4 regions of the Desertibacillus haloalkaliphilus genome follow, and region 1 is predicted to be linked to each of the others. Evidence: riboswitches for the same ligand, from Rfam matches in the RefSeq annotation. Region 1 holds a riboswitch; each other region holds the start of a gene.

Region 1 (5,709 bases):
GAGAAGATGTGAAAAAGAGAATCTAATGAAAATTTTGGCTACTGGTTTTTGGGATCAGTGGCCTTTTTTATCGGAGTGCGCGAGCAATGAGAGTCATTTACAGAATCGCGCCGCCTTTAATTGAAGCGTGAGGGTCAAGGACTTGGAATTTGTTTTGATCCCGCTGCTTTCCATCGTTCCATGCATGATTTGTCCACGTAGAGAATAGCTATTAACAAGGCTAATGTAGTGACAAGTCATCTTTGTTAGGGGGATTGTTATGGTTGAAGCGATTTTACAGTTATTTATCAGTCAGGAGCAAGCTCAATCGATTTTATCCAATCCATTGATCGAATTTATTTTTATGGTGTTGTTTGTAACTTTTATCGTAGCTGTCATCATTCACTTTACCTTGTATAGGAAATTGAGACGAGTACGGAATTTTATTAATGACACTCATTCTCTGGATATTGACCCAGTTAACCGGTTTCAAGCAGAGTATGAGCAAAAAAGTCAGCAAGAATCGGTAAAAGTTGAAACCTTTGTCCAAAATAAATTTTCAAGTTGGCGAATGTTTAATCTACCGATTGTGAGTATTATTAAAATGGTGCAGATGACCGTTTCTGTTTTTATTTTAGTCGGGGTGTTAGGGACATTCATTGGACTGGCAATGTCGCTCGGAAGTATTAATGCTACAGGCGATCAACTCGTAGAAAATGTCGCACTCGTTCTCGCGGGAATTGATGTTGCGTTCTATACGAGTATCACGGGTATGGGGTTATCATTACTGATGACGGTGATCACGAAAGTAGCGAATACCGAATATATGTTAACCGACATCATGCTCAAAACCGAATCTCATTTAGAGGAAAACGAACAAGATGGAATGGCACGCTTGATTACTGTGTCCGAAACGATTAACGCATCGATCGTTGAGCTTCGTGAAACGAATCAGGAATCGTTACAAAACATTGTCCAATCGTTTGACGGTTTTAAGGAATATACGGCTGGTTTGCAGCAATCGGCAAAGGACTTAGCGAAGTTTAATGACGGTTTAACTGAAAACTTAAAAGATTTCACGGTCATTTTTAACCGGATGAAAGAAGTGACGAACGGTTTTGATCAAGGAGTTAAGAAGCTAAATAAAAACTTTGAGCAGTTATTTGCTTATTTTTATAACATGGATCAGCGAAATGAACGAATGGCAAGTGCTTTTACGGAAACGTATAGGAAGATAGACGAATTAACAACGTCACAGAAAGAAACGATGAACCAATTCCAGACAGCTGTTGTTGATTGGAAAAACTATTTTGCCTCCATTAGTGAGAAGCAGGAATCGATTCATGGCTCATTTGTGCGAGCGACTGCACAAAGTGAGAATCTTGTATCGATGATGAAAACGAATAACGAACAGTTTGCGCGAATTTTTGGAGGCGATTTAAGCTCGAAGCTGAGCGGGATTTCAACGCATTTAAGAGGGCTGAAGAACGACTTCGATAAACTCGGAAATTCGATTGTTCGCCTGCCTGAGGCACTAGAAACGATTCATACCGCTCAAGAAGAATATAAAAGTCTCTTGTCAGGTCGACTTGAAGAGCTTCAGCAATTTAATCAAGAGTTCCATGATCATTTACGGGCTCACGCCAGAGAATCGCAATCGTTTGAAAAGCATTTAAATGCTGCCTCTCGTTCCTATGAGCAAGTGGGCGTTAAGAATCATCAAATGCTTACTGAAATCAACCGTACGATTGCAGATATGAAAGATTCATTTAACCACCGCGAAAATCAGATTGAATCAAGCGTGTCCGTGCTAAAAGACACCCTCTCAAGGTATGTTAGCAGTTTAGAGGGAACCCTGGGTGACCGCCTCGATAAGGTGAGTCGCAACATCGGTGGTTATGTTGTCGATATTAACGACGCGATGAAAAAAGAATTTAAGCAAATCGGAGAAATTACAGAAGATCAACAGCAAAGAAGCGCTCGTTTTATGCAACAGACGATCAGTGAATTAAGTCAAGAAATTCACACGTTAAATCGTCAACTCCAGTCGCTCTCTCAAGGGGCGATGAGTCAACCAACGAGAGTAAGGGTTGGAAGCAATGATTAAGAAGTATAAAAAACTATTCCATGGTGAACAAGAGGAAGGACACTTTTGGCCATCATTTACGGATTTATTAACAGCGCTTCTTTTATGTTTTATTTTAATTTTTATTATCATGATGGTGATCAAATCGTTTCAGATTGAAGAGATGAATCGGACGATTGATCAAATCATGGGGGTTAGAGTCGATTTAATTAATGACTTGAATGATGAATTTAGTGATTCAACGTTAAATGTTGAAATTGATGAGGAGACTGGTGCTCTGATCTTTGATACGGACATTTTGTTTGCGTTTGATGAAACGGTGTTAAAGCCTGAGGCGTTTACGTTTTTAGATGAATTTGTACCCGCTTATTTAGATGTCCTCTTAGAAAGCGGCTATGAAGAGTATATTTCAGAAATTATTATCGAAGGTCATGCGGACAGAATTGGTGACTATCTATACAATCTCGAGCTGTCGCAAGAGCGAGCATTTAGTGTCGCAGAATATGTGCTCAGCGATGATTTTCCTTATCAGAACATCCAAGCACATTTGAAAGATAAGCTAACCGTCAACGGTCGATCCTATACAGATGGTCGTACGGATGTAGAGGGTAACTATAGCAACCAAGAATCTCGACGAGTCGAATTTAAATTCCGTTTAAAGGACGAAGAGATATTAGAAAAAACCCATGAGCTGTTAAATGGAGCATAAGAGTTTGATATGGACTCACCTAATCATCTTGAATGATTGGGTGATTTGCCTTTTAAAATGTAATGCAAAGGTGATTTTATTTATTTTTGAAAATTTTCCTTGCAAAGTAGCCACCAATCAGATACAATTTTATTTAACAAATAAAAATTAATAGCGATAGACTTCTTATCCAGAGTGGTGGAGGGACTGGCCCTTTGAAACCCGGCAACCATTAAATCAAGTCATTGATTTGAACGGTGCTAATTCCTGCAAGGATTGACTTCCTTGGGAGATGAGAGGATCGTATACATATACGATAACCTCTCTACATTCATTAGAGAGGTTTTTCTTATACTATCAGAATTTATTAGCGTTAGGACGATAGTATAACGTCAACTAAGGTTTTCGCCATCGGTTGATGAAAAGCCAAGTTTTTGTATATGGAAAGAAGGTTTATCGCTCGAAAAGGAGCGAGTAAAATGGAAAAAGCAGTATTTGCAGCAGGTTGTTTTTGGGGTGTTGAAGCATTTTTTGAAGAGGTTCGTGGCGTAGAAGAAACAAGAGTCGGTTATACAGGTGGCGATGTAGAGCACCCTTCTTATGAAGAAGTGAAATCAGGTCAAACCGGTCATGCAGAAGCGATTGAGATTTGGTATAATCCGTGGAAAATTTCATATGCAGAACTAGTGGATAAATTTTTTGAATGTCATAATCCAACAACACGTAATCGTCAAGGAATTGATGTCGGCACACAATACCGTTCGGCGATCTTCTTTCAAAACCTTCAGCAACTAGAAGTAGCGGTGAAGAAGAAAGCTGAATTAAACCGTACGAGTCCAAAGCTGATTGTCACAGAAGTTGCACCAGCCAAACCATTCTATCAAGCTGAGGAATATCATCAGAAGTATTTCCAGAAAAACGGGACGTTGGCTTGCGGGATTTAAAACATTCTCGGGTGCCAGGCACCTTAAAAGGGGTGCCTGGCACCGTTTCGTGTTTTACCCTCGATTATAGGCGCGAATCTTTCGAAGTGCGGAGCGATCATTTAACTCCATAAACATATCGATGGTAGGCTCTAAATTTGCTTCTATGATCCATATATCCCCTTTTGGGTCAACGCCTACATCTAACCCGATACCTCGGTATTCAGGGTAGTAATCTTGTATGCTCTGAACGTTTTTTACAGAAGCCTTGTTCATTTCTTCGATCAGTTTACACTTATCGTCTACTACTATATTTGATTGTTCGATAGCTGTTTCAAGATTTAATACTTGTTTAGCTACATTCGTAACCGCAAATCCGCTTGCTGCTACTTTAGCTGCTACGCCAGTTACCATCCAATCATCAGATTCTTTTTTCCGCTGCACCATAACCCTTAGATCGAATGGACATTCGTTAATTGTCGCAAGTGGTATATATTGTTGGATGATGTGACACTTGCCATTTAAATACGAGTTTGAAAGATAGGTATAGGCTTCTTCTCTATTACAAAACACTTTTTTCTTTTGTTCCATATGAAGCTTGATTTTTCCATCGTTCATGCAAGAGATCTTCGCAACTTTCCTCCCATATTTTCCGTAGCTTGGTTTCACGATAACTTCTCCATATTTATCAAGCATCTTCCATAGAGATTTTTTTGAAAACAGTTTTGTCTTTGGTAGGTGTTGACGTACTTTTTTCTTCTGTTTCATCAATGTATACTTTCTCCATTTGCCTACGTATCGTTCATATTCTGTATCCAATGAATTGATAGAAAGCTTTGATTCGGCCATAGTATCCTCTCCTAAAAACAGAAAGTCTGTATTTATAAGTTATGAAATTTTTCTCAATATGCTTGTTTATCCCCCTAAGAGTGACCTAGTTCTTTTCAAAATAGGTATTTTCCATCTTCCATCTATCTATACAAAATAACCTGATTTGAATATAAAAATAAAAAAGGAGGGATTGCTGTTGAATAGAGGTGACCTACTGCCTATTAGACGGCTTCTTGAAATGCAGAAAATGGACAGTCTTGTGGAACTGCTGGATCAAGGAGTTGAAAAGGATGAGTTACGAGCCCAATTTGAGAGGACGGTTTTGGAAGGTGATCCTCATTATCAAAGGTTAATGAAGATTAAAAGTCATCAAACAAAGTTGGGGCATGATACGAGCCGTCTTGACCAGGTGTTGGCTAAGGTGCGTGAATACGCTTATAACAATCCGAAAAACAAAACGATTTATAAGCTTTTACACGAATCTTAAAGCCAAGGATAAACAGGGATTGACTTAAAGAAAAGAAGAAAAGAAGAAAAGGGGAGAGAACAATGGGTAAAAAGAACTGTTCAATTGCAAGTCATAATGCCATTCCGACGGTTGAACAACCGTGTGATGGCACAGAACGAACGTACTTTGAAGATTTCACGGAAAATCATAATAAGGTATCACTTCATGTTGTAAGTTCTACACCGCCTCCATGTACGATGTTTCTTTTTATCGAAACAGATGAGGACCCCACTCCAGAACCAATACCTGTTCTTGTTCATGAGCCAATTGGCTTTGGGGAGATCAGCATCGTTGCTGAAAATGTAAGAAGAATTGCAGTGAGATGTGAAGGGGATGAGACAGCACTTTGTACGGGCTTCATATTCTTTGAGAAAACATTTTGTATTTGTTGTCCGTAAAAAGAAGAAACAAACATTTATAAAGGAGCGATTATGATGGGAGTTCGTGAACCAAAATGTTTTACGGATACGACTATTTTAGGAGCAACGATAGCCCAGCCTTGTGATGGAACGGAAAGAACGTACTTCAAAAACCTTACTACCAATCATAATAAATCATTGGTCGCTATATTTAATCTTAGTGAATGTGATATTGTTGCAATGATTGAAACCGACGACGAAGTAATTGAAAGAAGGTTAACGCCTGAGCTCTTAGAAGACACGATCCAGGTAGAAAACTTACGACGAATAACAGT
Region 2 (5,709 bases), on a different contig from region 1:
TTTGAAATGTAGCAATATTGCTCGTGTGCGTTTTTGTTACATTTTTTGCAGTGTGAATCTCATCATTAAGAACGACAAGAACGCCTTTGCCATGTGCTGCATCACTTGCTGCTGTTCGGACAGAAGAAATTAAATTATAAGGCCCATCCGCACCAAGTTCATTACTGGATCGCATCGCACCAGTAACAACGACTGGAACATCAGTATCAAGTAATAGGTCCAGTAAATATGCTGTTTCTTCGAGTGTATCTGTTCCGTGTGTAATGACAACGCCCTCAAAGTATTCCGTCTTGATACGGCGCTCAATTCGTTTAGACAATTCCAACATATGTTGTGGTGTGATGTGTGGCGAAGGCAAATGTAGAAAATCATCAACGATCACGGAGGCAATTTTTGAAAGTGATTCAATTGTTGAATATAATGGATTTGAGACACTAGGGCCGACGGTACCTGTTTGTTCATCTTCATGCATCGCGATCGTACCGCCTGTATGTAAAAGTAATATCTTTTTCATAACTGCTTCACCTCATTTAATGTAGGCTTTCATAACCAAACTATGGTTTCTTAAATAAAAGTAACATGTTACGATGAAAAAAAACAGAGGGGAATGGAAGGCTGTTGTTTGCAGTTATATCTGCTGGAATTGCACCGGGCATCGCTTTGTTGTGTTATTTTTATCTCAAAGATGACTATGAGCGTACAACGATTGCAATGGTGACTCGAAATTTTGTTTATGGCTCGCTTATAGTGTTTCCGGTGATGGTCCTACAGTATGCTTTTGAAGCGGAAGGGTATCTACTAGATGCATTTAGCCATGCATTTATACGCGCTGGGCTCATTGAAGAATTTTTTAAATGGTTCCTGCTATTTTTTCTATCGTATAAACACGCAAGATTTAACGAACATTATGATGGAATCGTATTTGGAGCTGCTATATCATTAGGGTTTGCAACGGTTGAAAATATTTTATACTTAATTGCTTATGGGATAGAAGGGGCGATTGGACGGGCGTTTTTTCCTGTATCGAGTCATGCATTATTTGGTGTGATTATGGGATATTATTTAGGTAAAGCAAGTGTTTCGTCTTCCAAAACCTTCATCTGGGTTTTCCTCTCTTTGACACTTCCAGTTGTATTGCATGGGCTATATGATTTTATGTTACTTGCAGCTAATCAATACGTGAAGTTATTAATTGTACCGTTTATGTTTTTCTTATGGTGGTTAGCCTTACAAAAAGTAAAAAGGGCTAATCTGAGTCAACGCACAAAGGATTTGCCGATAGATAAGGAGTGATACTGTGCCAGATAAGCGTTTTCGTATTGTCATTCGTTGTTCAAAATGTGGGGAAAAATATATACTTAGGGGTCGCCAGAATAAAGAAGGCGGCTATGATACTGGATTCAAACGATGTATTTGTGGGAATGAGGAGCAGCTTCGCGTTGAAGCTTCACCTGAATAAAGGTGTCGTGACAAAACTAGTTAAACTATTGGCAATTGTTCGAGGCTAGGACAAAAGGTAAAAACCAACTCCTTTTGTCGTAGTCTTTTTTTGTGGAAAAGGGGCGGAGATGGGAGTGTGAGGGAGAATGCACTGATGAGTAGAAGGTGGTTCAAGGAGTTGGCGCTGAGAAAAGAAGGTTGTTTAAACGATAAAAGAGTAACAGGTGAACCTGAAATTATAAGCGGTTGCTTTTTATATAAGAGTGTCCATGAAATCGTTTTCTTTTAAAGGAGATTTGTAAACTTTATAAAAATTATAAAAATACTCTTGTATTCCCTACTGTTTTGCTGTATTTTAAACTAATAAGCTGAATATTTACTATTTATATATTATTAATAAAGTTCTTATCAAGAGAGACGGAGGGAATGGCCCGAAGAAGTCTCAGCAACCAGCCGCTAGTTATTGGTCAGGTGCTAAATCCATCAAGCGATGTGTGCTTGAAAGATAAGAAGAAGTTGAGACTACAAAACCTTCTTCTTATCATGAAGAAGGTTTTTATTATACCCTGATAATTAGTAGTGGTTGAAGTACTGGTTTGTAAAAGGAGGAAAACAGGATGAATAGAAAGCAACTTGAAACAACATTGGTACAAATTGGTAACCGAACGGATGAGAGGACAGGTGCCGTTAATACACCTATTTACCTATCAACGGCTTATCGGCACGCGGGAATTGGGCAGTCCACTGGCTATGATTATGCAAGAACTGGAAATCCAACGCGTGAAGTGTTGGAAAATGCGATTGCTGAACTTGAAGGTGGTGACCAAGGTTTTGCCTGTAGTTCGGGGATGGCTGCGATTCAAACTGTGTTATCATTGTTTGAACAGGGTGATGAGATTCTCGCTTCACAAGATTTGTATGGTGGAACCTATCGGTTGTTTGAACAAGGGTGGACGAAATGGGGACTAACGTTTACATTTAGTGACCCACGAAACCTTGAGCAATTCGAACAACAAATAACCGATAAGACAAAAGCAATCTTTATTGAGACACCAACCAATCCATTAATGCAAGAAGCAGATCTCGGTGCCCTAAATCAACTGGCAAAAAAGCATGATTTACTGTTTATTGTAGATAACACCTTTTATACGCCGCTGTTACAACAACCCATTCGTGAAGGGGCAGATATTGTTATCCATAGTGCGTCAAAGTATTTAGGTGGTCATAATGATTTGATTGCAGGCTTAATCGTTGCGAAGGGGAAAGAATTGTGTGAACAGCTTTTCTTATACCATAATGGAATTGGCGCAACTTTGGGTTCTTTTGATTCTTGGTTACTCATTCGTGGTATGAAAACACTTGCGTTACGCATGGACCAACATGAACGTAACGCGACAAAGGTTGTTGAATATTTAAGTAATCACCCTTGTGTCGATGAGGTTTTATATCCGGGACGAGGTGGGATGATTTCATTTCGAATTATAAGTGAAAACTGGGTGGATCCATTTTTACAACAATTAAAGCTGATTACATTTGCAGAAAGTCTAGGTGGTGTTGAGAGTTTACTCACATATCCTGCCACACAAACCCATGCGGATATTCCTGAGGATGTTCGGGTCGCAAATGGGGTTTGTAATCGGTTGTTACGGTTTTCAGTTGGAGTGGAGTATGTTGAGGATTTAATTCAAGATTTAGAGCAAGCTTTTCGCTATGCCAAAGAGCATGAACAAATTTAATTAGAAATCGGGGGACGAGGACAATGAGTCAAGATACGTATAGTTTTCAAACAAAATTGCTACATAACGATCATAAAGTTGATCAACAAACAGGAGCAGTGAGTGTACCGATTCAGCACGCGTCTACGTTTCATCAATTTGACTTTGAGACATTTGGTAATTACGATTACGGACGATCAGGGAACCCAACAAGAGAAGCGTTAGAGGAAACGATTGCCGAGTTAGAAGGTGGTTGTAGGGGATTTGCATTTTCATCTGGGATGGCGGCGATATCAACGTCATTTATGTTACTATCAAAGGGAGATCATGTCGTCTTAACAAAAGACGTCTATGGTGGAACGTTTCGTCTAGTAACAGAAGTTTTGACGCGGTTAGGTATTGATCATACGTTTGTTGATATGACAGATGTAGAGGAAGTAAAAGAAAATATCCAACCGAACACAAGATTACTCTATATCGAAACGCCATCAAATCCGACATTGAAAATTACAGATATCCGCGCAATAGTAAGCTTAGCAAAGCAGAACAATTGCCTAACGTTTTTAGATAATACGTTTTTAACACCAGCTCTTCAAAAGCCATTGGAACTTGGCATAGACGTAGTTTTACATAGTGCTACGAAGTTTATTGGCGGACATAGTGATGTCATTGCAGGCTTAGCTGTTGTCAGTGACCAAGAACTAGCGGATCAGCTTGCATTTTTACAAAACTCGTTTGGGGCAATATTAGGTGTTCAAGATTGCTGGCTTGTCTTAAGAGGGTTAAAAACGTTACATGTGCGAATGGAGCACTCGTCAAAGGCTGCTCATCAAATCGCTACGTGGTTAAGTGAGGTTCCTGAAGTTGAAGAGGTCTATTATCCAGGGTTAGAAAGCCATCGTGGTCATGACATTCAAGCGAACCAAGCACAGGGGTATGGTGCAGTCCTGTCCTTCCGTTTGCGAGATCGTGAAGCGGTTAAACAGTTTGTTGCGAATGCAAAAATTCCAGTATTTGCTGTCAGTTTAGGAGCTGTTGAATCGATTTTATCGTATCCGGCAACGATGTCGCATGCGGCGATGCCAAAAGATGAACGTGAAAAGCGAGGAATTAGTGATGGTTTACTCCGTTTATCGGTCGGGTTGGAGAAGCCGGAGGATCTTATCGCTGATTTTGAGCAAGCTTTTAACCAGATTCGTCAGAATGTTACGCCATCTTAAGTGCTATAACGAGTGGAAGGAAGGGGAAACATGAACTTATTAAAAGACCTACAAGAAAAAATACTGATCGGGGATGGAGCCATGGGGACTCTCCTTTATCATCAAGGTGTGGATCGTTGCTATGAAGAGTTGAACCTTTCAAATCCTGAACGAATAGCAGATATCCATCAATCTTATCTTGATGCAGGTGCTCAAGTGCTACAAACCAATTCGTATGCAGCTAACGAATTGAAATTATCACGGTATGGGCTTGAAGATCAGGTTAGTAAAATCAATAAAGCAGCGGTTGCAGTTGCCAAGCAAGTAGCAGGCAAAGATGCTTATGTATTGGGGACAATTGGTGGCGTTCGTGGGATCCAGAAAAAAGACGTTTCCATGCAAGATGTGACAAACAGTTTTTATCAACAGTTTTCAGTATTAGCAGAAGAGCGTGTCGATGGTTTATTGCTTGAAACGTATTATGATTTTGAAGAGATAAAAACGGTTTTAAAGTTAGCTCGCAATTACACCGACATGCCGATTATTGCGCAAGTATCATTAGGTGAAGTGGGTGTGTTACATGGTGGTATGAATGTGGCAGATGCGCTATCTGAATTGGCACAACTAGGTGCGAATGTCGTCGGAATCAACTGCCATATGGGACCATACCATACAATTCGTTCATTAGAAGAGGTCCCTCTCTTTGACCATGCTTATCTATCTGCCTACCCTAATGCTAGTTTGCCAGATTATCGCGATGGTCGATTTGTTTATCAATCAAATCCAAGTTATTTTGCAGATAGTGCTCTTCGCTTAAGAGAGCAAGGTGTACGTTTACTTGGTGGATGCTGTGGAACAACTCCTGAACACATTGCAGCTATGGCTAATGCGGTGAATGGGTTAACACCTGTTAATACAAAAGTAGTTAAAAGTGAGGGAGTGCGCGAAAAAATAACGACAATCGAACCACAACGAGAAGAAGCGATTCATGAGGTTGTATCAAGAAGAAAATCAGTGATTGTAGAATTAGATCCGCCCAAAAAATTAACGAGTATTGATAAATTTCTCGAAGGGGCAAAACAGCTAAAGATCTCCGGGGTAGATGCAATAACCATGGCAGATAATTCATTAGCATCACCGCGTATTGATAACATGGCATTAGGCTCTATTCTTAAAAATGATCTACAAACACGTCCACTCGTCCATGTGACGTGCCGCGATCGAAATTTAATTGGTTTACAATCACATTTAATGGGGTTGCATACGTTAGGCATTAATCAATTGTTAGCTGTTACTGGAGATCCAACGAAGGTGGGGGACTTTCCAGGAGCTAGTTCGGTTTATGATCTCTCATC
Region 3 (5,709 bases), on a different contig from region 1:
ACACCAACTGCTTCAAAAATCTCTTCTTCAGTGCAGCCTTGGTCAAGGCAACCTTTGGTATGGTAGATAATGCAATATTCATCTTGCGAATAAATGCTGATGCCAAGCGCCATCAACTGCTTTTCCTTTTGCGAAAGCTTCCCTTCTGCAAAGCATTCCTCTGTAAAATCATTATACTTACTTGCGATATTAGGCATTTTTTGGGTGAAATGACCTAATCCCTCTTTATAATCTTGAAGAGCCATTTCAATACTGTTCATTCCTTGGTTGTCTTGCACGCGATAACCTCCTACATTTTAAAATAAGTATGACAATCAATAGTATAAGTTTTGATGGGCAAAATATTCAGGACGGATCGGTGAAAGGTATGGGTCAACAACGTAATTAGGATAAAGAAGTTCGTCGGTGCGGACATTGGTTTCGCTATTTACTCTAATTCCCTGCTTTTCTGATGTGGCGCGGACTCTCAGTACCTTATTCTGCCTTGCGGTCGTGTTTTTCAACTTAGTTCAGGCCTTTAGCGAATCCTCGGTCCGTTTAGTTTCCAAAAAGGATCTGATTTGATGCAGATAAGGCATCCTATGTCCGTTTCAAAAACCTAGAGGTTTCTTCCCAGCTGGCGCCTTCACCTTTTCGACAAAAAAACACCCGGATTGATTATAATCCGAGTGTTCGAGAAGTGCTTCCCTTTGGACTTATTCGTCCATAGGGATAACGGCACCTTGGTATGTTTCTTCAATAAATGCTCTGATTTCTTCAGAACGTAGCACATCAACTAATGCTTGAATTTCTTCACGCTCTTCTTCACCTGTGCGAACAACAACTAGGTTTGGTTGTAAGACATCTTCGCCTTCAAATGCGATACCGTATTGATCGATATCAACCTCACCTTCTAGTGCATAGTTCGTGTTAATAACAACAGCATCACCTTCACCACTTTGGAAAGATGGAGCAAGCATTCTAGCTTCAACTAGTGTATCGAAGTTTAAGTTTTTAGGATTATCAACAATATCTTCACGTGTCGCTAATTGACCTTCTTCAACATCAAGCTCAATTACACCCGCACGTTCGAAGATTGGTAAAATACGGCCATGGTCACTGAAAGAGTCACTCATGATGATTTGTGCATCTTCCGGAAGATCTTCTAGGCTGTCATACTCTTGAGAGTAAACACCGATTGGTTCAGCGTGAATCGCACCAACACTTGAGAATTCATAACCAAACTCTTCAATTTGCATATCTAAATATCCTGGTGTTTGGAAATAGTTCGCATCAATGTCACCGTCACGTAGTGCTTGGTTCGGTAAAACGTAATCTGTGAACGTAACGATCTCAAGGTCAATCCCTTGCTCTGCTAATAATGGTGTCGCTGCTTCTAATACTTCCGCATGCGGTACAGCTGATGCTCCGACAACTAATGAGACGTTTTCTTCTTGTGCTCCCTCATCGCCAGTTGTCTCGTCAGCTGTATTATCTTCGTCTGCCGTTCCACATGCTACTAGTGATAATGACAATAATGTTGCACTTGCAATACCAAGTAATTTTTTCATTTCTTTCTTCCCCCTTAAACTTATCGTTTATCTGTTCTATATGTGAGAAAATCGCCAATCCATTGAATGATGAAAACAATGATGATAATAGCGATTGTTGCCACCAAGGTTACAAAACTGTTGTTACGTTGGAAACCTTCTAAAAAGGCAAAGTGCCCAAGTCCACCTGCACCGATGACACCAGCCATGGCTGTATAACTGACAAGTGCAATCGCGGTAACAGTAATCCCTGAAATTAACGCTGGCATTGATTCAGGAATTAGCACTTTACGGATAATCTGTCCATTCGTTGCCCCCATTGATTGCGAGGCTTCAATAACACCTTTATCAATCTCACGGAGTGCAATTTCAACCATTCGCGCATAAAACGGTGCTGCACCAATGATTAGTGCAGGTAGCGCTGCATTTGCACCGAGCATTGAGCCGGTAATATAGCGAGTAAATGGAATTAACAAGATAATTAAAATGATAAATGGAATTGAGCGAAAGACGTTCACAAACGTACTAACGGCTTGATTGACTAGGCGATTCTCCCAAAGGTTGCCTTTACTCGTCAGATAAAGAACTAATCCAAGCGCAAGACCAAAGATAAATGTCGCCGAGACTGAAATCACAGTCATGTATAGTGTTTCTAACGTTGCTTCCCAAAGCCTGTCCCATTTCATGCTAGCAAATGCTTCAGTCATGGTCGATCACCTCCACTTCGACTTGTTGCTCGTCGATGAATGCGATCGCTTTTGTGATTTCCGCATCTTCACCGTCGATACGGACAAACAACGTGCCATAAGAGCCTTCTTGTGTTTGCGAAATTTTACCTTGTAAAATATTGACGTCGACATCAAACTTACGAATCAACCCCGTAATTAATGGCTTTTCAGCCTCATCACCAACAAAGGTCAGTTGAATGACTCTTCCAGATGGATTTTCAGCAAGCAAATGCTCGATCGTTTCTTTCGTTTCCTCTGGTTCTGTCACTTGTTTCACAAACTCCTTTGTCATCTCTTCTTGCGGTTTGCGGAAGACATCAAGGACCGGACCTTGTTCAACCACTTTACCAGCCTCCATCACCGCAACCCGGTGACAGATTTTACGAATAACATGCATTTCGTGAGTAATTAGGACAATCGTCAAATCTAGCTTTTGGTTAATATCAACAAGCAGATCAAGGATCGCATCAGTTGTCTTTGGATCAAGCGCTGATGTCGCTTCATCACAAAGCAAAACTTTCGGATTGTTGGCAAGCGCTCGTGCAATCCCAACTCGCTGTTTCTGTCCCCCACTTAGCTGTGACGGATAAGAGTCACCACGACCTTTTAAACCAACGAGCTCAATCAGTTCATCGACCCGCTTCACTCGTTCTTCTCGTTTCACCCCTGCAATTTCAAGTGGGAATGAGATATTTTCACGGACCGTTCGTGACCAAAGCAAGTTAAAGTGCTGAAAGATCATGCTAATTTCTTGGCGCGCCTCGCGCAATGCTTGACCTCGAAGGCTTGAAAGGTTCTTACCTGCAACATTCACATCGCCTTCTGTTGGGCGTTCAAGCATATTTAGCATGCGGATAAGCGTACTTTTTCCGGCACCACTATAGCCGATGATCCCAAAGATTTCGCCTTTATTTATCGTTAAGTCAATGTTATCTACTGCCGTTACAGGGCCGTCTTTAGTTTTGAAGATTTTTCGAATCCCTGCTAATGAAATCATGGTGTCCCTACTTTCTATATAATAATAATATTTATAAATGGATTTTAAGCTTAAAAAAACCTCTCCCTCATCGTTTGAGCAGAAAGGTTTTGATCTCGGTTAGCTGTCCTTTCTCTCATTTATCAAAGCCTACTGCTTTGCAGGAATTGGCACCTTTCTAACTTGATCGTTAGCGGTTGCCGGGTTTCATCGGGCCAGTCCCTCCACCTCTCTAAATAAGAGTTATTCTTCAATTTTCGCTAATACTTGCATGTATCATAGCACGCTGCTCGTTTTTGTGTCAATAAATTTTGATAGAATAGTAGCTTGGCAGTTAATTAAACGTTTGGTTAATATTAGGATTATAGGGACGGGGCCAAAAAGGACGCTTGGGAGGGACTCCCAAGCGCCTGCCTTACGTATTAACACCAGCCCATGTCGCACCCTTCTACGTACGACTTTTCTTTTTGACCGGCTGGTTTTTCATAGCGGAACACTTTATTGTGATCAAACTCAAACCCCTCTGACATCTCATACATGTTCCCTTGGTTCGTCATGACAATCTCACCGACTTTTGCTTTGTCAACATACAAGTTCATTTTGCCATGCTCAAACTTACCTTCAACTTTCCCTGTAATATCAACCTTCTGTAGCTGCTGCTTATCCATGAAGAAAACCTCCTTTGGTTCCCTATACACATACCATTCCCAAACACCAACCACTTCACTCAAATAAATATTACCACCCAAACGAAAACTTAACACCACAAACGAGCTTGAGTAGTTAGTTGTTAGTTGGTTAGGTAAAAAATGATCATACTTCAGCATACGCAATTGGCACCACGTCTAGAGTCGAGCGACTCATTCTTTAAGGACTTCCATGAGTAAACTAAAATGAACACCATCCAACCGTCATGCGGGCACTCCCCTAGCCCTTTCACCAAATGCCGTTCGTACATCCCCAAAAAAAGATCAGACCCAAAGCAAAGGATAAGCGAGACTCCAAATGGTGCTAACCATTTGCGTCGACGCTAGTCGACGTAGTGGAGACAATGCAGAAGGCGTTGAAAGCATGGGGTTCGCTTTCATAAGTATTCGAAATTGGCTCCACGTCTAGGGTCGAGCGACTCATTCTTCATTTTCCCACGTCCAGGGGACCCCAGAGAGACTTCACTACCAAAGAACTTCCTTGAATCAACTAAAAAGATCACAATACAACTCTCATGCGGGCACTCGCTCAGCCAACACCTACACAACATTCGGACCCACTCACAAAAAAAGAGGAGAAATTCTAGATGAGCAAGACCGCAAATGGTGTCAACCATTTGCGTCGACGCTAGTCGACGTAGTGGAGACAATGCAGAAAGCGTTGAAAGCATGGGGTTCGCTTTCATAAGTATTCGAAATTGGCTCCACGTCTAGGGTCGAGCGACTGCACTCACTTGGGAAGTAAGTATGCCAAATTCGCGGGCAACCTGTTTAGCACCATTCTTTCTTCATATAAAAAGAGCAACCCCACCACGGATCGCTCTAACAACTATGATTAGTCTTCCTTAATCATTTCCTCATATTCATCTGCAGACATTAACTTATCAACCTGAGACTTATCAGAAGGCTCAACAATGATCATCCAAGCTTTCTCATACGGAGACTCATTCACAAACTCCGGAGAATCATCAAGCTCTTCATTAATCTCAACCACTTTACCACTCACAGGTGCATAAAGCTCAGAAACAGTCTTAACCGACTCAACACTACCAAACGGCTCATCCGCCTCGATCTCATCACCAACTTCAGGAAGCTCAACGAACACGATGTCCCCAAGCTCAGATTGTGCAAAATCTGTAATCCCAATACGAACGTTATCGCCTTCCGTTTTTACCCATTCATGTTCTTCAGAATACTTAAATTCCTTTGGTAAATTCATGGTAATCCCTCCAAATTATGTGTTCAACGTAACTATATTACATTTACTCATTTGAGACAACTGCTCTAGACGAGCCCCTGATTCATCATTATCGCCTTATTTCTTCCATTGTTGTTCAAACTGTTCCTCTTTAAACCCAACAGTTACATGCTCACCATCGGTTACAATTGGACGCTTGATTAACATCCCATCAGACGCTAAAAGGTCCAGCAACTCATCTTCTGGTGCCGTCTTGACTTTATCCTTTAAGCCTAACTCACGATATTTCTTACCACTTGTATTAAAAAACTTCTTTAATTCTAGTCCACTTTTTTCATACAAGTCTTGCAGCTGCTCTCTTGTCGGTGGTTCGTCCACGATATGTACTTCGTTAAATTCAACGCCATTGTCCTCAAACCACTTCTTCGCTTTACGACAAGTTCCACATTTCGGATACCAGTAAAACGTTAACGCCATCATCCATCCCCCCTCTCACTTATATGATATATTTTCCATCATACTCACTTACGCTAAAGCAGGCAAGCAAACCGCTTGCCCGTTACACTTTCGC
Region 4 (5,709 bases), on a different contig from region 1:
TACGATAATCATCTGGCATTGTTTCTAATTGCAGTGCATCTAGTAAATCCATTTGTGCAGCAAGTGCGAAATTTCCAGGTACTGCTGAGAGATCTACACTATCTACAGCGCGTGGTAATTGAGCGGCTTCAATTGGAGAAAAATTTAGGTTTTTCACATTTTCTTCGACGTCTCTTTCTGAGATTGTTAAGGGATTAGCCTCTTCATTAACTGTAATTAATCCTGCTTCCTCAAGCATGAGCAATGCACGTGCTAAATTAGTTGGATCGTTTGGAACCGCAATTTCAGCCCCATCTTCAATTTCATCCATCGAATCAAACTTGTTTGAGTAAATACCCATTGGGGCAGTAGGAACAACTACAACCTCGGATAAATCTAGATTGTTACCTTCAGCAAAGTTCTCCATGTAAATCTTATGCTGAAATAGGTTAGCATCGATTGACCCGTTACCTAATGCAGTGTTTGGTTGAATATAGTCATTAAATTCAATCACATCAACTGTATAACCTTGTTCTTCTAAGCCGGGTTGAATGGCTTTGGTAACCATGTCGCTATATGGACCAGATGTTGCACCAATCGTTAAAGTCCCTTTGTCATCTGCTTGTCCAGAGTCTTGAGCTGCTTCTTCAGAGCTGTTTGAGCATGCTGCAACTAACGCAATCATTAGACATGAAAATAAAAATAATTTCAATTTGTTCATTTTTTATTCTCCTTTTTGAATGTATTTTGCCGATAAGGCGAATGTATATTGTCTTTTTAGTTAATAAAACTAAAAATTTAAATCACTAAACAACTATCTTTTATCGACCGTGCGGGCGATGTAGTCCCCAGCATACTGAATGAACTGAACTAGGCAAATTAAGATAATGATTGTTGTAAACATGACCGTATTATCGTAACGGTAGTAGCCAAATCGAATGGCTAAATCACCAATTCCCCCACCACCAACGATACCTGCCATGGCAGAGTAACCAATTAAACTAATCGTAGTGATCGTCAAGCCTTGGATAATTCCTGGCCTTGCCTCTGGTAATAAGACATCCTTGATAATCATCCATGGTGTTGCCCCAACAGCGATTGCCGCTTCGACAACACCTTTATCAATTTTTCTGACTGCCGATTCTACGATTCTAGCAAAGAAGGGAATCGCTGCCACTGACAGTGAAACGGATGCTGCAGTTGGTCCAATTGTGGTACCAGTAATCCATTGCGTAAATGGTAACAGGGCTACGAGTAAAATAATAAAAGGAATGGATCGAACTAAATTTACAAAAACACCAACGAATGATTTGATGACTTTGTTCTCTAAAAATAAATCACGATCTGTAACAAATAGAAGAATACCTAGTGGTAAACCAAAAAGAATGGCAATACTTAAAGATATGATAACCATATAAAGAGTTTCGAAAAAAGCTTTATTTAACTCCGGCCATAACTCGATTAGTGCTTCTACCATATTTAATCACCTCCACCCCTTGTGTACGGTTCCTTAAATAGCTTAGTAAATCTTCTATTTCTTTACCGTCCCCTCTTAGTTCCATAACAAAAATACCAAGAGGTTTTTCTTTGATATATTCAATCTTACCGTGTAGGATATTTCCTTTAACTTGAAACTTTTGGAGGACATCAGAAACGACCGACTCTTCAGCAATTGCCCCTTGAAACTGTAGTTTAATGATTGTTCCATTACAGTTGTCAGTTAAATGTTGCGGTAGTTCAAACTGTAAAACACTTTGAATGAAATCTTGAGTAAGATTTTCTTTTGGATTTGCAAAGATATCATAGACGGGACCTGTTTCAATCACTTGTCCATTTTGCATAACGGCAATCTGATCACAAATCTCTTTGACAACTTCCATTTCATGAGTAATTAAAACAATTGTTAGCCCTAGCTCTTGATTAATTTTTTTTAAGAGGTTCAATATGGATTTTGTTGTACTAGGGTCTAGTGCTGACGTTGCCTCATCACATAAAAGCACTTTCGGATCATTGGCAAGAGCTCGAGCAATCCCCACTCGTTGCTTTTGTCCACCACTTAATTGGGAGGGGTAATAGTTTTTCTTATCAGCTAACCCAACCATCTCTAAAAGTTCATCGACTCGTTTTTCAATATCTGCTTTAGATTTTTTTGCTGCTTTTAAGGCGAAAGCAATGTTATCAAATACAGTTTTTGAGCTCGTTAAGTGAAAGTGTTGAAAGATCATTCCGATCTTTTGTCGGGCATCACGGAGTTGTTTATTATTCAGTTCAACAAGGTTTACGCCATTGATTTTAACGGCTCCTGAAGTAGGCTTTTCCATTAAATTCAAGCAGCGTAATAAAGAACTTTTACCAGCACCGCTGTAACCAACGATTCCAAAAATATTTCCGTGATTAATGTCCAATGATACATTGTCAACACCTCGAACGGTCCCTTTTTTCGATTTATACTCTTTCACTAAATTGTTGATTTCGATCATATGCTCACCTACTTTTAGTAAAAATTTTTTTGAATAATAACCATATTCATTTGGGATCGCTACCGGGATTGATAAAATAAAAACTGCTTCTTTCACCTTAAGAAAGAAGCAGTACGAATTTATTCGTTCTCCTCATCTCCCAGAATGAAACATTCTGCAGGAAGTAGCACCGTTCCAAAAAATGGAGGTTGCCGGACGTCATAGGGCCTGATCCCTCAGTCACTCTTGATAAGAGTTATAAAGTTCTAAAAATTAAGATTGATTAAATGTTAAATTAAATAAAACATATTGTCAACAACCATTTTTGAGTCTATACCTAATATAGCGCTTACATTGTTGTGACCAAAGGAAATAGAAAATCAATATTTTTGAATAGTAATTTTGTGTAAAAGAAGGGTGGGGGGAATGAGTGTGTAAGAACTGACTGTTGTAGAAGCTTTGAGTTGACCGGTTATGTGATGAAAGTTTCAAAGCCATAAAATAAAGGGATAGACATTACGTCTATCCCTTATGGTTCTTATATTAGTAGCCTACAAATGCTGCACCAACGATGATTAATAGAATAAACAACACGACGATTAACGCGAATCCACCTGTATAACCTGCTCCTACATGTGCGCTCATGAATGAAAACCTCCTTTGAGATAATGAGTGTCTTTTGAGCGACTTACAATACATAATCTATGTAGGATGAGAAATATTGTTTGGGCAAATAACCTAAAATTACATAATTGGGTGATTGCCTAATGATTAGAGTGATAATGCAGCGGATTAACGATGATTGACACGTTTGGCTAGTAGCTGTTTGACTTCGTTATAGGTGAGGCCGGATTGGCGATTTTTTCGTTTTACCTCATCAATGTTTGTTCCAGCAACCGTATAGTTACCAGTTTTGTTGTTGTTATTTGAAAGCATGTGAACACCTCGTTTTTTCTTTAAAGTGGCTTACTTTCATTGTTGTTATTCTTGATTTTTTTTAGTGAGACCTTGGAAATGATTTTTTGAAACGGCATAGAAAGAACGGGTTTTGGTAGATGTTCCATCTGGTTTGAGCGATTAATAAAGACGAAAAATCCGGTGACGGTCCAGCATGTAGCAATGGACAATAATGTCAGCATCAACGGGTGCTCAGTTAGGTTCGCTAAGAGCATATACGTGCTGTAACATGCGATGATAGCAAGAAGAATAATAAAAAAAGGATGAGAGTAAAGGAACAGTTCAATAGCAAGTAGCGAGAGCGTCATTCCAAGTAATGAAAACCCTGTATGCTTGTTGAAGGGGGCTGGTACCTGCTTTGAAATGACCTCTCCAATAAGCCATAGGTTTACGACAGGAATGAAAGCAAGCCAAGCACAGGGGACTTGTTGACGTTTAGCGATTTTGAATAAGCCATACGTACCGAATAGGTATGAATTGAGAATGATGAGAATGACAAGGATGGTTAATGTGAGTGCTGTATGTACAAATGTCGTTAAGAATTGTCCGACAGTCAAAAGGACGCACCTCCTTTTTCGTTGAATGGCTTTTCATGGCTCTTTTGATTTATATGCTCGTACCTTATCGTTTAGGCATCAAAATTAACAGTGATACACAAAAATGCAGCCTCTAAAACGTTTTAGAGGCTGTTTTTTTGGGATGTATTAGATTGTTAACTAGCACCTATTGATTAGGCTGTCTAAGACGTTAATGTCTTTCCTTTTCGCTATATAATCTTTGAAAGAATAGCAGTGATTTGGGTTTGTTTTTCGGTCGAGCTCATTTATAAATTCCCTAACGAGACTTTCAATCGTAAAACGCAGTTCATTACAGAAAATGGGGACATTTTCGATCTTTATTTTCTTTCCTTCGCGGTGATACGTTTCAATCGACATCATCTTCATGTAGGATCCCTCCGTTCTTCTATTTGTATTTTATAATGGGTGCCCATGCTTGTCCGTGAGAAAACTCACCTCAAGTTCTAGATATGGGGTGTAAATGTTGGAATGATTTTTCGCAAGGTGTTGCATACTGTTATTGGACATTTCTTTAAAAGGGAGCGCGTTACGATGAATGAGTGGCCGACTTGGGTGTTGGAATTTTTTATTCCGGCTTTATTTACGCTGTTTTCACTAGTTGTTTTGTTAGTGATTCAATGGAAACTAGAACGTGATGTGAACGATCGTAAAACGTTTTTTTTCTTCCACGTTGCTAATTTGCTATTTTTACTGATGGTATTTGGAGGCGCATCACTTTCATTTGGAAGTGTGATGGATGGTGTAGGCTATGCTCATGGGTGGAATGAGGCATTCATTCGAGTGACACTGATTCCTTTGCCTGTTGTGATGATCGTCTATGTCATATCGACTGTAATCTTTCGCCGGCGTATGCGCCCGTACATCGTAGAAAAAGATAGTAATGTCATTTACTTGCGCTATGCGTGGAAAAAAAGAGGATGAGCTAGGGTTGGTTTATTTGGTATACCGGTTGGCATAACTAGAAGCGACAAACGAATCTGGTTTGACGAGGGCTTTCATCCCTAACTCTTCAAGGCGAGCCATCATTTCTTTCACATATACCTTCGTTTTATTTTGTTTTCCTCGTCCGACATCGAGATGGCCTTCAATAGTAAATGAACTGCCTTCATCAATGTGAGGGAGAGTAATGTCAAGTAATTTACGTTTTTTTTCAGGTGTGAACAGTTGTGCAACTTCCTCAGTGATCGTCGTTTCAATTGAAATCTTTTCATGTAAATTTTCGATCCGTCTCGGAAGGTCACGCCTTGTTAGACAAGCCCATACCCCATGACCTTCTCGGCGGATAACAATCCCAGTTATAAACCGAGTTGATTTGGCGTGAACTTGTGAATCAGTTCCTATCATGAGCCGGTATTGTGCTTTTGGGTCCTGTTTTATAAATGTTTTTATATAATGATAGACGTCCGTAAAGGACATAGACTTATGTGATAAATTATGAAATCGGAAGTGTTTTTTCATTTTTTCACCCCTTTTTATATAGATATAAAAAGGATCAAAAAAACAGACCATTAAATTTGGTCTGTTGTCTCGATCGTTGCTGCTGGTTCTTGTTTTCGAATTGGATTATTTCGAATGGCAAACAAGAAGAATCCCCATAACAAGCCGAGTGAAATGACAGAAAGGATGGTTAGTAGCACGGCCTTCTCGGAAAACTTAGCAAACAATTGATAGCATACATAGATAACGATAACGGCTTGAGTAAGTAAAAATAGAATACCGATGTAAGGGATCATTTC

What was found. A riboswitch is a leader RNA that binds a small molecule or an ion and turns the genes downstream of it on or off. The one in region 1 is predicted to bind S-adenosylmethionine.
Region 2: another riboswitch for S-adenosylmethionine. It lies ahead of KH400_RS11390 (methionine biosynthesis PLP-dependent protein); the one in region 1 lies ahead of msrA (peptide-methionine (S)-S-oxide reductase MsrA).
Region 3: another riboswitch for S-adenosylmethionine. It lies ahead of KH400_RS08385 (methionine ABC transporter ATP-binding protein); the one in region 1 lies ahead of msrA (peptide-methionine (S)-S-oxide reductase MsrA).
Region 4: another riboswitch for S-adenosylmethionine. It lies ahead of KH400_RS07670 (methionine ABC transporter ATP-binding protein); the one in region 1 lies ahead of msrA (peptide-methionine (S)-S-oxide reductase MsrA).

Annotation. Positions count from the first base shown of each region.
Region 1 covers NZ_JAHPIV010000011.1:109,837-115,545, forward strand. Annotated here, with positions in the region: gene KH400_RS13575 (hypothetical protein) at 1-26, shown strand, start outside; gene KH400_RS13580 (MotA/TolQ/ExbB proton channel family protein) at 260-2,086, shown strand; gene KH400_RS13585 (OmpA family protein) at 2,079-2,774, shown strand; SAM riboswitch class I at 2,937-3,052, shown strand; gene msrA (peptide-methionine (S)-S-oxide reductase MsrA) at 3,233-3,697, shown strand; gene KH400_RS13595 (YheC/YheD family protein) at 3,752-4,525, opposite strand; gene KH400_RS13600 (hypothetical protein) at 4,704-4,994, shown strand; gene KH400_RS13605 (hypothetical protein) at 5,057-5,413, shown strand; gene KH400_RS13610 (hypothetical protein) at 5,447-5,709, shown strand, end outside.
Region 2 covers NZ_JAHPIV010000009.1:50,429-56,137, forward strand. Annotated here, with positions in the region: gene KH400_RS11375 (asparaginase) at 1-514, opposite strand, end outside; gene prsW (glutamic-type intramembrane protease PrsW) at 619-1,293, shown strand; gene KH400_RS11385 (hypothetical protein) at 1,298-1,459, shown strand; gene KH400_RS25295 (hypothetical protein) at 1,595-1,729, shown strand; SAM riboswitch class I at 1,843-1,952, shown strand; gene KH400_RS11390 (methionine biosynthesis PLP-dependent protein) at 2,058-3,176, shown strand; gene metC (cystathionine beta-lyase) at 3,200-4,375, shown strand; gene KH400_RS11400 (bifunctional homocysteine S-methyltransferase/methylenetetrahydrofolate reductase) at 4,406-5,709, shown strand, end outside.
Region 3 covers NZ_JAHPIV010000006.1:136,001-141,709, forward strand. Annotated here, with positions in the region: gene KH400_RS08370 (carboxymuconolactone decarboxylase family protein) at 1-260, opposite strand, end outside; gene KH400_RS08375 (MetQ/NlpA family ABC transporter substrate-binding protein) at 696-1,550, opposite strand; gene KH400_RS08380 (methionine ABC transporter permease) at 1,571-2,236, opposite strand; gene KH400_RS08385 (methionine ABC transporter ATP-binding protein) at 2,229-3,254, opposite strand; SAM riboswitch class I at 3,367-3,476, opposite strand; gene KH400_RS08390 (YusG family protein) at 3,656-3,901, opposite strand; gene gcvH (glycine cleavage system protein GcvH) at 4,776-5,159, opposite strand; gene KH400_RS08400 (arsenate reductase family protein) at 5,256-5,615, opposite strand; gene KH400_RS08405 (hypothetical protein) at 5,709-5,709, opposite strand, start outside.
Region 4 covers NZ_JAHPIV010000005.1:244,965-250,673, forward strand. Annotated here, with positions in the region: gene KH400_RS07660 (MetQ/NlpA family ABC transporter substrate-binding protein) at 1-700, opposite strand, end outside; gene KH400_RS07665 (methionine ABC transporter permease) at 794-1,456, opposite strand; gene KH400_RS07670 (methionine ABC transporter ATP-binding protein) at 1,416-2,459, opposite strand; SAM riboswitch class I at 2,589-2,694, opposite strand; gene KH400_RS07675 (YjcZ family sporulation protein) at 2,982-3,083, opposite strand; gene KH400_RS07680 (hypothetical protein) at 3,231-3,374, opposite strand; gene KH400_RS07685 (hypothetical protein) at 3,395-3,952, opposite strand; gene KH400_RS27410 (DUF2535 family protein) at 4,112-4,339, opposite strand; gene KH400_RS07695 (hypothetical protein) at 4,505-4,894, shown strand; gene KH400_RS07700 (ribonuclease H-like YkuK family protein) at 4,907-5,431, opposite strand; gene KH400_RS07705 (hypothetical protein) at 5,482-5,709, opposite strand, start outside.